Regions from separate parts of the Haloactinomyces albus genome, predicted to be linked through region 3. Evidence: riboswitches for the same ligand, from Rfam matches in the RefSeq annotation. Region 3 holds a riboswitch; each other region holds the start of a gene.
What was found. Region 3 has a riboswitch for thiamine pyrophosphate ahead of JOF55_RS14820 (thiamine ABC transporter substrate-binding protein). Riboswitches for the same ligand answer to the same signal wherever they lie in the genome.
Positions count from the first base shown of each region.

Region 1 (3,970 bases), 1.3 Mb from region 3:
CACCGGAGTGGGTCACCGGGGGTCGATCACCGGGGGTCGGTCACTTGCCGGGCTCGGCGCCGTCGTAGTTCTTGGTGACGATGACGATGATGCCGGGACTGGCGTCGGTGATCCCGTCGAAACGCGGTTCGGTCCGCGCACCGAACCGCGCGCCGATGGCCTCGGCCTGCTGCTGCTCGGCTGTGCCCGGCCGGTAGTAGATGGTGGTGGTGGGGATCCGGCCACTGGAGTAGTTGCCGATCTCGGAGACCGTGTAGCCCGCCTGCCGAAAATCCTCGGCTGCGCGATGGGCGAGCCCGCTGATCATGCTGTTGTTGTAGATGCGGACCGCGATGCGGCGATCGCTGCCCGCACCCGCCGTGTTCCGGCCCGGCGCGTCCGGGGCCGGAGCAACCTGCCCCGGCTTTCCGGGGGCCGGTACTGCTGTGCTCCGCCCGCCATTCGGCGATGCTCCCGGTGTCCCCGGCTTCCCGCCCGGAGACCGTGTCTGCGATGTCCGCTCCGGGGATGGTGCCGCGGACGGCTCGGGCACCGCAGGGGACGCGCCGGACGCCGGAGTCGCCGCGGTGGGCGAAGGCGGCGGAGTGGAGGACGTCGACTGCGCGACACTGTGTGTCCCGCCGGAGACGACGGTGGCGACGCCGAACACCGCTGCGAGAACGCCCAAGCCGATCAGTACGAAACCGACGAGCTTGGTCGCGGACGGTCCGACCGGTGGTTCTCCGGAAGTCATCGGGTCTCGGCTCCCCTCGTCTCGGTCTCCCGCCGAGAAGAGCTCCGCTGCGGAAATGGCCGGTATGCCGGTTCGCTTCCGATCGGATACGCGGGTTCGGCATCCGCGTGGCCGTCCCGGTCCCGACGCAGACGCTTGATCAGCATGGGATCCGCCCGGAGCGCTTCCGGCCTGTCCACCAACGCAGCAAGAACCTCGTAGTAGCGGGACACGGGCATATCGAACAGCTCACGGATCGCTCGTTCCTTGGCCCCGGACCGCTTCCACCATTGCCGTTCGAAGGCCAGAATGCTCCACTCCCGCGAACTCAGGGAACGCGCCCGCTGCCCCTCGGAGGTCGGCTCGGACGGCTGCGGCTCGTCCGGCACGGTCGGCTCGCTGATCCGCTCGATCGGCTCGGTGATCGGATCGGCGAGCTTCAGATGCCGAGGCGGCGCCGGTTCGGGCTCGCTCCGACGCTGCTCGACGATGCGCGCCATGTGCTCGCACTGCCGGGCGATCTCCTGCGCAGTCAACATCTGGGCAGCGTCCATGCGACTCCTCGCCTCGCGATCGGGGCACCCGCGTTCGCAGGAATCACACTCGTGTGAGTCCTGACCTCCATTACACCATGTCATGATCCACGGTGTGTGCATCTCACGCCGTGCAAGCCACATTCCGTTGTGTTGATCATCCGGCGATCTCGCCGGACCCCACGGGTGCACAGGAGGCCGTTCCCGCACTACCGGGGCGATACAGTGCGGTACATGGCCGTGCACTCGATCCGCATCGCCGGTGATCCGGTACTGCACACTCCGACGCGCCCGGTGGTGGCTTTCGACGACGAACTGCAAACCCTGATCGACGACATGGTCGAGACCATGAAAGCGGCGAACGGGGTCGGGCTGGCTGCCAACCAGATCGGCGTGGACCTGCGCGTCTTCGTTTACGACTGCCCGGACGACGAAGGCACCTACCACCAGGGGGTGGTCGTGAACCCGGTGCTGGAGACCTCCGAGGTTCCGCAGGGCATGCCCGATCCCGAGGAGGACTGGGAAGGATGCCTGTCGGTACCCGGGGAGAGCTATCCGACAGGGCGTGCGGAGTGGGCGAAGGTGACGGGAGCCGACAGGAACGGGAATCCGATCGAGGTGGAAGGCACCGGATATCTCGCCCGCTGCCTGCAGCACGAGACCGACCATCTGGACGGGTATCTCTACCTGAGCCGATTGATCGGCCGCAACGCACGGGCGGCGAAGAAGATGGTCAAGCGCAACGGCTGGGGCGTACCGGGCCTGTCCTGGAACCCCGCCGAGGAAAGCGATCCGTTCGCCGAGGAATGATGCCGGACCACGGCCGTCGGAACTCGCCGGTGTCCAGGCTCGGACCGAAGGGCTCCGGCAGGTCATCAGCCCAGCGGAACACCCGACTTCCGTCCGGGGAGTGAAGACCACTTGGCAAGAGGCACCGAATATGGCTAGCCTCATACCCGACAACGAAATCTGCGGGAGCTCGCACCGGAAGCGGGCTGAGAGGGCGGCTGAGTCGACAGGGGCTCGGGGCCGCCGACCGCCTGAACCTGACCGGGTAATACCGGCGTAGGGAGTGAAAAGTCATGGCCGACGTGTCTCCGGCGCTGTCCGATTCCGACGCTTTTTCGTCCAATGGTGACCAGTCCGGCGGAAACAATGCCGGGGTCACCACGGGAGCCATCCGCGGCTCGCGGAAGGTCCACCACACCACCGAGTCCGGCCTGAAGGTGCCTGCACGCCGCATCGAGCTGTCCAATGGTGAGCACCTCGACGTCTACGACACCTCGGGTCCCTACACCGATGAAGCAGCCCATGTGGACGTCCACAGTGGCCTGCATCCGCTGCGCACCGGCTGGACCGACGGTCGGGAGCACCGCACTCAACTCGGTTGGGCGAAGTCCGGCGTGGTCACCCGCGAGATGGAGTTCATCGCCGCCCGCGAGAACGTCAGTCCGGAATTCGTGCGCGACGAGGTCGCCCGCGGGCGCGCGGTGATTCCCGCCAACCGGTGCCACCCGGAAAGCGAGCCGATGATCATCGGCAAGAATTTCCTGGTCAAGGTCAACGCCAACATCGGCAACTCCGCCGTGACCTCCTCGATCGAAGAGGAGGTGGAGAAGATGGTGTGGGCAGGCCGCTGGGGCGCGGACACGATCATGGACCTGTCCACCGGCAAGCGCATCCACGAAACCCGCGAGTCGATCCTGCGCAATTCCCCCGTACCGATCGGCACGGTGCCGATCTACCAGGCGATGGAGAAGGTCGACGGCGATCCGGCGAAGCTGACCTGGGAAATCTACCGGGACACCGTGATCGAGCAGTGCGAGCAGGGTGTGGACTACATGACCGTGCACGCGGGAGTGCTGCTGCGCTATGTGCCGTTGACCGCGCAGCGCGTCACCGGCATCGTCTCGCGCGGCGGTTCGATCATGGCCGCCTGGTGCCTGGCCCACCACCGGGAAAGCTTCCTCTACACGCACTATTCCGAGCTGTGCGAGATTCTGCGGCACTACGATGTGACGTTCTCGCTCGGCGACGGGCTGCGTCCCGGTTCCATCGCCGATGCCAACGACCGTGCCCAGTTCGCCGAATTGGAAACACTCGGCGAACTCACCCACATCGCCCGCGAGCACGACGTGCAGGTCATGATCGAGGGTCCCGGGCACGTGCCGATGGACAAGATCACCGAGAACGTGCGCCGGGAAGAGGAGCTCTGCGGCGAGGCGCCGTTCTACACGCTCGGGCCGCTGGCCACCGATATCGCACCCGCCTACGATCACATCACCTCGGCCATCGGTGCGGCCAACATCGCACAGGCCGGGACGGCAATGCTGTGCTATGTCACGCCGAAGGAGCACCTCGGGCTGCCCAACCGCGATGACGTCAAGACCGGTGTGATCACCTACAAGATCGCCGCGCACTCCGCCGACCTCGCCAAGGGACATCCGCGAGCGCAGGAACGCGATGACGCCCTCTCGAAAGCGCGGTTCGAGTTCCGCTGGCACGACCAGTTCAATCTCGCACTGGATCCGGACACCGCCCAGTCGTTCCACGACGAGACGTTGCCCGCCGAACCGGCCAAGACCGCGCACTTCTGCTCCATGTGCGGACCGAAGTTCTGCTCGATGAAGATCACTCAGGACGTGCGCGACTATGCCGAGAAGCACGGTCTGACCAGTGTCGAGGCGATCGAGGCCGGGATGCGTGAGAAGTCCGAGGAGTTCAC
Region 1 covers NZ_JAVDXW010000001.1:1,848,665-1,852,634, forward strand. Annotated here, with positions in the region: gene JOF55_RS08635 (LytR C-terminal domain-containing protein) at 41-733, opposite strand; gene JOF55_RS08640 (DUF3263 domain-containing protein) at 730-1,266, opposite strand; gene JOF55_RS08645 (peptide deformylase) at 1,480-2,055, shown strand; TPP riboswitch at 2,207-2,335, shown strand; gene thiC (phosphomethylpyrimidine synthase ThiC) at 2,328-3,970, shown strand, end outside.
Region 1: it holds a riboswitch for thiamine pyrophosphate, as region 3 does, so the genes downstream of both, thiC (phosphomethylpyrimidine synthase ThiC) here and JOF55_RS14820 (thiamine ABC transporter substrate-binding protein) in region 3, are expected to answer to the same signal.

Region 2 (3,970 bases), 1.3 Mb from region 3:
TTCCCGCATCGAGCACGATCGGCACCGAAGCACGGGAAGCGATCATGTCGATGTTGTGCGGGTTGCGGATTCCCAGTCCGGTTCCGATCGGTGATCCGAGAGGCATGACGGCAGCACAGCCGGTCTCCTCCAGACGCAACGCGAGCACCGGATCGTCGTTGGTGTAGGCGAGTACGACGAAGCCCTGATCCACGAGTTGCTCGGCCGCGTCCAGCAACTCCACCGGGTCGGGCAACAGGGTGTCCTCATCGGCCACCACTTCCAGCTTGACCCAGTTGGTACCCAGCGCCTCCCGCGCCATCTGCGCCGTCAGCACCGCCTCGGCCGCCGTGCGGCAACCCGCGGTGTTGGGCAACGCCTCGATCCCGATTCGACCCAGCAGATCGAGCACACCACTGCCACCGCCGACGTCGGCACGGCGCATCGCCACCGTCGTCAGTTCCGTTCCGGAAGCCAGCAGTGCGCTTTCCAGAGTCGAGAGGTTCGCGGCACCTCCCGTCCCCATGATCACCCGTGAGTCGAACTTGCGTCCGGCGATCACCAGTGGATCGTCCATTCCTCAACCTCCCTGTACCGCGGTGAGGATCTCGATACCGGTTTGCGGTTCCAGCGGCGTGGCCGGCCAGCTGTCCCGGGCAACGACGGTGCCGTTGACGGCCACGGCCACCCCGCTGTCCGGTACCCCGAAGTCCTTCAAGGCATCGGCCAGCGTGGTGCCCTCGGCGAACTCGCGCGGCTGTCCGTTGATCACGATGTGCATTGCTGTCCTCCCAAGCGCGATGGATCCGCAGCTTTTGCCTCGGCAGGCAACGCACTGCCACACACCAGCCCGACCACGGCTTCCGCCGTGACGGGGGCGAGCAGAAATCCGTTGCGATGATGTCCGGTCGCGGCCACGACGCCGGGTGCCACCCAGCCGAGCAGGGGAAGATTGTCCTCGGTGCTCGGCCGCAGCCCCGCTGTGCTCTCGACCAATGCGTATTCCGCGATGCCCGGCACGAACCGTTCTGCGTCGGCCAACAGGTTCCGCACGCCACCGACAGTGACCTCGGTGTCGAACCCGGCCTCGTACTGGGTGGCACCGATGACGATCCCGTCCGCACGCGGCACCAGGTACACCTGCCGTCCGTGTACCGGCCCTCGTATGGTCCGCCGCGGTGGCGGGATCGATGTTGCTCGAGACCTCAGACGCAGGATCTCCCCCTTGACGGGCCGGATGGCGCCCCGCAACGCCGGATGCAGTTCCTCCGCATGCGCACCCGTGGCGATCACCACGACATCGCAGTGCACTGCCGAGTCGGCCCCAGTCGAGTCGGCGAGCTCGACCACTCCAGAGCGGACACCGCGAGCAGCGGCACGGACGAACTCCACCCCTGCCGATTCGGCGGCGGCACGAAGCGCTTCGAGGGTGATCCGGTTGTCGACCGCGAGATCACCCGGCACCTCCAGTCCCCCTCGGACACCGGGGCCGAGCGAGGGCTCCAGCCCGCGGAGTCGGCGACTGGTGTGGCGAGTGACAGTACGCCCGAGCGAGGCCAGATGGTCGGCGAGAGTGTCGAGTTCCGCACGGTCGGCGCTGTCGGCGGCGACAACGAGGGTTCCCTCGTCCCGCAGGCCCGGCGGCTTCCCCGAGTCCCGGCCGAGCCGCTCGGCGAAATCCGGCCACCTGTGCAGTGAAGCGGCCCCCAGCTCCAGCAGAGGTTCCTCACCGGGCCATGCCTCGGCGATCGGAGCCAGCATCCCTCCCGCAACCCAGGAGGCACCGCCGAACCCCGGATCCGGATCGATCAACCGCACCCGGCAGCCCGCCACAGCCAGCCGCCATGCGGCGGACATGCCGATGACACCGCCGCCCACCACCGCGACGATGCCGTCCTGTTGTCCAGACAATGCACGCTCCCTGCGCCGGTATGATCCGGATCAGGTTCGACGGTCGGGGCATCAGCCCCCTCTCAGTCCGCTCTCGTACGGACTCCCGTGCTTCACCGCCACCCAGGCTATCCGATCCGATCGTGCGAAGTCAGCTCCTGACGAATACGAAAATCCGGAAAGTCCACGCGAGCTGCCATCTCCGAACAAGCTACCCTGAGCAACATGCCTGGATTCGATGGCTACGGGATCCGTGTGCGTCTCGACGAGGCGCGACTGTATCTGTGCACCGATGCCCGTACCGACCGCGGTGACCTGGCCGAATTCGCGGAAGCGGCCCTCGCGGGCGGGGTGGACATCATCCAACTGCGGGACAAGAACCCGGCGGGCGCACCGCTGGAGGCACGACAGGAACTGGCGGCTCTGGAAGTACTGGCCGAGGCGTGTACGCGCCACGGCGCGCTGCTTGCGGTCAACGATCGCGCCGACATCGCTCTGACCGCCGATGCCGACATCCTGCATCTGGGGCAGGAGGACATCCCGGTGGAGTCGGCCCGGCGCCTCGTGGGGCACCAGATGGCCATCGGTCGTTCCACGCACGACGTGGTTCAGGCCGACGCGGCAGCCACCGAGCAGGGAGTGGACTACTTCTGTACCGGTCCGGTCTGGACCACGCCCACGAAACCGGGACGGGAGGCTGCGGGGCTCGACCTGGTTCGCCATGCCGCCGAACACCACGGCCACGGCCGGCCGTGGTTCGCCATCGGCGGCATCGACCACGGCAATCTGGACGAGGCCATGGCCGCCGGAGCCGAGCGTGTCGTTGTCGTACGCGCGATCACCGAGGCCGAGGACCCGCGCCGGGCGGCGGAGACACTGCGTTCCCGTTTGCAGGGATGACGGTGGTTTGCCGCAAAAGTCGGGAAAATTGCAGTTTCGCGCGAAACTGCAATTTTCTCCGCGGCCGGACGTTGCCTAGCCGGTAACCAGGCTTACGCCATAGGTCTGGAGGGCCTCGTTGATCGGCTGGAAGTAAGTCACCCCGCCGCGGTCGCAGTCACCGGAACCGCCGGAGGTCACCCCCTGGGCCTGGTTGCCCGAGAGGAACGCGCCTCCGGAATCCCCCGGCTCGGCACATACGTCGGTCCGGGTCAGACCGGACACGGTGCCCGTTTCGTAGCGCACCGTCTGGTTCTTGGCCTCGATGGTTCCGCAGTGCCAGCCGGTCGTGGAGCCGGAGCGGCACACCGAGGCACCGACCGGGGCCTCCCGCGAACCGGCGACGGTCACGGCACCGCCCCGGTAGTCGTTGACCTGCGGCTTCGGGGTGGCCGAGGACGTGACGTAGGCATAGTCGTTGTGCGGGAAGGAAGAGCCCGCGAAGGTACCGGCAGGTCGGCTGGTGCTGTCACTCCGGTTACCGCAGTGGCCCGCGGTGATGAATCCACCCTGGACGGCGAAGCCGATGGAACAGCGTAAGCCGCTCTTGTTGTAGAAGGCGTTACCGCCGATGATATCGGTGAACAGGCGCGGCGATTCCCGTGACTCGACCACGCGCACCGCTGTGGTGTCCACATCGGTCGAGCGGATGAACTCGGTCGCCCGTTGCGCCGTTCCCATCGCGGTCGTGACGACGACGGAATTGCTCGTCGGGTCGACATACCAGCCGCTGATCGATGTCGGGGCTCGTCGCTCGACTCCGTCGAGCGTGTCGGCCGCCGTGTTGAGCACACTCGCGCTGTCATCGACAAGCTCGGCCTTCGCTCCCGCTGCGCGGACCTCGTCGAATTTCGCCTTGTCGGTGACCCCCACGACCAGCTTGCCGAGGTCGGCATCGAAGTGGGCCCCTCCGAAGGCACCACCGAGGCTGCTCTGCAGTTGCTCCTGGAGCTTGTCGGCGATCTTTTCCTGCTGCAGACGTTCTCGTACCTGCTGCAAGGTCAGGCCGAGGTCTCGCTGCATGGCCTCCAATCGACCTTCCGCGATGGACTCCAGGGGTGTGGCCTCCGGGGCCGCGGTCGCCGGCATGGTCAGCGCGGCGGCAGTTCCGGCTGCCAGCGCCATTGTCCCCGCCATGCGGGCCGCGAGCCTGCGCTTCATG
Region 2 covers NZ_JAVDXW010000001.1:1,856,217-1,860,186, forward strand. Annotated here, with positions in the region: gene JOF55_RS08665 (thiazole synthase) at 1-556, opposite strand, end outside; gene thiS (sulfur carrier protein ThiS) at 560-760, opposite strand; gene thiO (glycine oxidase ThiO) at 748-1,890, opposite strand; TPP riboswitch at 1,881-1,989, opposite strand; gene thiE (thiamine phosphate synthase) at 2,095-2,769, shown strand; gene JOF55_RS08685 (S1 family peptidase) at 2,845-3,969, opposite strand.
Region 2: it holds a riboswitch for thiamine pyrophosphate, as region 3 does, so the genes downstream of both, thiO (glycine oxidase ThiO) here and JOF55_RS14820 (thiamine ABC transporter substrate-binding protein) in region 3, are expected to answer to the same signal.

Region 3 (3,970 bases):
TACGGCTGAGCCGAGCGGAAAGGGATAGCCATGTGCGGAATCGTCGGTTATGTCGGCAGCCGGGAAAGTACTCCGATCCTCATCGAGGGCCTGCACCGGCTGGAGTACCGGGGCTACGACTCGGCCGGATTGGCGGTGGCCCGGCGAGGCCGCCTGCGGGTCACCAAAACCGCCGGATGTGTGCAGGACCTGCGGGACCGGCTCGGCAAGAACACCACGGGGACGGTGGGTCTCGCGCACACGCGGTGGGCCACACACGGAGAGCCGAGCGATCTCAACGCTCATCCCCATGTGGACCCCGGCGGACGCATCGCCGTCGTGCACAACGGAGTCCTCGAGAACGCGGAACCACTCCGGAAAAAGTTGATCGACGACGGCGTGCAGCTCGCCTCGGACACCGACACCGAGATCCTGGCCCACCTGATCGCTGCGACGGTGGATGCCGGTGGCGCATCACTGGAGGACGCGGTCCGCGCCGTTCTGCAGCGCGTCGAGGGAACCTACGGGTTGCTCGTGCTCGATGCCCGCAATCCGCGTGAACTGGTGGTGGCCCGCAACGGGAGTCCGATCGTGCTCGGCATCGGCGACGGTGAGATGTTCGCCACCTCCGATATGGCCGCACTGGTGCGGCACACCAACCGCATGGTCCACCTGGATGACGGTGAGCTCGCCACCATCAGCGCCGATGCCTACCGAACCAGCACCATGCAGGCCGACCCCACGGACAAGGTCCCGGCGGCCGTCGACCTGGCCGACGAGGACTACCAGCTGAACGGCTTCCCCGATTTCATGCGCAAGGAGATCCACGACCAGACCAGGGCCGGTCACCGTGCACTGCGTGGGCGACTCGACGAGCGGTTCGCCACGGCACGCCTCGACGGTCTCGGCCTGGATGCCCGGGAACTGCGCGCTGTCCGACGGGTGAAGTTCCTCGGCTGCGGATCGGCCTACTACGCGGGACAGCTCGGTGCCAACCTCGTCGAGGAACTGGCCCGGCTGCCCGCCGACGCCGAACCGGCCTCGGAGTTCCGCTACCGCAATCCCGTCATCGAGGAGGGCACGCTCTACGTCGCCGTCAGCCAGTCCGGTGAAACCCTGGACACGCTCGCGGCCGTCCAGGAGCTCAAGCGCAAGGGCGGTCAGGTGGTCGGCCTGGTCAACGCGGTCGGCAGTGCCATCGCCAGGGAATGCGGCAGCGGCGTCTTCCTCCATGCGGGGCCGGAAGTGTCCGTGGCCTCGACCAAGGCCGTCACGAACATGTCCCTGTCCTTCGCGCTGTTGGCGCTGCTGCTCGGCCGGGTACGCGATCTTTCGATGGCGCACGGCAGGCGGCTCGTGGCTGCGCTCGCGGCGATTCCCGATCGAATCACGGACGTCCTGGCAGCGGAAGAGCAGGCAATCGCAGCCGCCGAGCGCTATGCCGGTACCGAGCACATGTTCTTCGTGGGACGGGTCCGTGGCTGGCCGGTCGCTCGTGAGGGCGCCCAGAAGCTCAAGGAGATCTCCTACGTCCACGCCGAAGCCTACGAGGCGGCCGAGCTCAAGCACGGGCCGCTGGCGCTGATCGATCACACCATGCCTTCGGTGGTGATCGTCCCCGACGACGAGCTGCTGGCCAAGAACATCGGCACGATCGAGCAGATCAGGGCCAGGAACGGCCCGGTCATCGCGATCACGAACGCGGACCTGCCGGAAGGTCTCGCCGAGACGGTGATCCGGCTTCCGCGTGGTGAGCCGGAACTCGATCCGATCCTGTTCACGGTCCCGCTCCAGCTGTTCGCGTATCACCTGGCCACCGCACTGGGACGGAATGTCGACAAGCCGCGCAACCTGGCCAAGAGCGTGACGGTCGAATGAACGGTTGACAGTGCACTAGACTCGCGGTCGCCACGGGAGTCCAGTGTGCTGGGCTGAGAGGAGGGTGCAGGAGCCCTCGACCGTCCACCTGAACCGGATCATGCCGGCGCAGGGAGGCGCTGCGATCAGCTCGACGTGCGCACGCGTGGCATGATCTCGGGAGGATCGTTGAACCGTTTGCTGCGCCGTTCGGCTCGGCTCGCGGGTGTGGTCGTCGTGGCCGCACTCACCGCAGGCTGCTCTCTCATCGGTGCCCAGGGCAGTGAGCAGGGCACGCGCACGGTCACCCTGGTGACCCACGACTCGTTCGCCGTCGCCGACGAGACGCTGGCGAACTTCGAGCGCCGTTCCGGAATCGAGGTGACGATCCAGCGCCGTGGTGATGCGGGCGCGCTGACCAACAAGCTGGTGTTGACCAAGGCGAACCCGATCGGCGATGTCGCCTACGGCATCGATTCGACCTTCGCCTCGCGGGCGCTGGACGAGGGTGTCTTCGTGCCCTACGAGCCCGCCGGGGCGAAGAAGATCCCCCAGCGCTACTCGATTGGTTCCGGTAACCGGCTGACTCCCATCGATGCCGGCGACGTGTGCGTCAACATCGACACCCGGTGGTTCGCCGAGCACCGGATCCCCGAGCCGACGAGCCTGCGCGACCTGACCGAACCGCGCTACCGGGGACTGCTCGCCGTCCCGAGCCCGGCGACGTCCTCGCCGGGACTGGCGTTCCTGCTCAACACCATCACCACGTTCGGCGAGTCCGGTTGGAAGGAGTACTGGCGCGGTCTGGTCGCCAACGACGTGCGAATCACCTCCGGGTGGCAGCAGGCGTACAACCAGGACTTCTCCGGGTCCGCAGGCCGGGGCTCGCGCCCGATCGTGCTGTCCTACGCGTCCTCACCCGCCGCCGAGGTGCGACCGGATGGCACCTCGCGCACCCGAGCACTGCTCGACACCTGCTATCGGCAGGTCGAGTACGCCGGGGTACTGGCGGGAGCCGAACATCCCGAGGCGGCACGCGCGGTGATGGATTTCCTGGTTTCGCGGCGGTTCCAGGCACAGGTCTCCGAGCAGATGTACGTCTATCCGGTGGTGCGGGGAGTGGCACTGCCGGAGAGCTGGCAGAAAGTGGCTCCCCGGCCGCAGCGGCCGGCCGAGATGAGCCCCGACCGGATCGAGCGGAACCGGCAGCGCTGGGTGCAGCAGTGGCGCACCCTGGTTCGGGGCTGACGGTGGCGGTTCTCGGGAAAACCGCGCCGTCGAAAAACGTGCCGCCGAGGACCACCTCGGCCAACGGAGCCGGTCCCCGCTCCGGTTCGTCCGGGCATCGGAAGTACTCCATCGCCCTGGGGATGGCCGCGACCGCTGTCCTGGGGTTTCTGGGGTTGTTTTTCGCCTGGCCGGTCGTGGCGATCATCGGGCTCGGGCTCGACGGTGGTGTGGCCGAGGTGCTCACCAGCGCCCGGACCTGGGATCTCGTCGCCTTCACCCTGGGGCAGGCTGCCGTGTCGACGGTGCTGGCGCTGTTGGCCGGTATGCCGGTGGCCTATGTGCTGGCACGCGTCGCGGTGCCCGGAAAGACACTGCTGCGCGCGGTGGTCACGGTCCCGTTCGTACTGCCGACGCTCGTGGTGGGGATGGCGTTCCGCGCGCTTCTCGGTGCCGAGGGCGGCGGCGGTGCTTCCGGCCTGCTGGGGATCGTGCTGGCCAACGCGTTCTTCAATGTCTCGGTCGTGGCCCGGACCGTGGGAGGACTGTGGACGCATCTCGATCGACGCACCGAGGACGCCGCCCGCTCGCTCGGGGCGTCCCGCCTGCGGGCGTTCATCTCGGTGACCCTGCCCGCACTGCGGCCCGCCCTGGGATCGGCGATGGCGATCGTGTTCCTGTTCTGCTCCACCAGTTTCGGTGTCGTGCTCGTCCTCGGTGGCGGCACCTACCGGACCCTGGAAACCGAGATCTACCTGCGTACCGTGCGCCTGCTCGACCTGTCCGGGGCGGCGGCACTGTCGTTGCTGCAACTCGCGGCGGTGCTGGCTGCGCTGGTGATCGCCGCGGTGGCGCGGCGGCGCCGGGAGGCGGCGCTGCGGTTGCGCAGCGCAGGCGACACCGCGCG
Region 3 covers NZ_JAVDXW010000001.1:3,128,849-3,132,818, forward strand. Annotated here, with positions in the region: gene JOF55_RS14810 (hypothetical protein) at 1-9, shown strand, start outside; gene glmS (glutamine--fructose-6-phosphate transaminase (isomerizing)) at 31-1,857, shown strand; TPP riboswitch at 1,880-1,989, shown strand; gene JOF55_RS14820 (thiamine ABC transporter substrate-binding protein) at 2,026-3,084, shown strand; gene JOF55_RS14825 (ABC transporter permease) at 3,207-3,970, shown strand, end outside.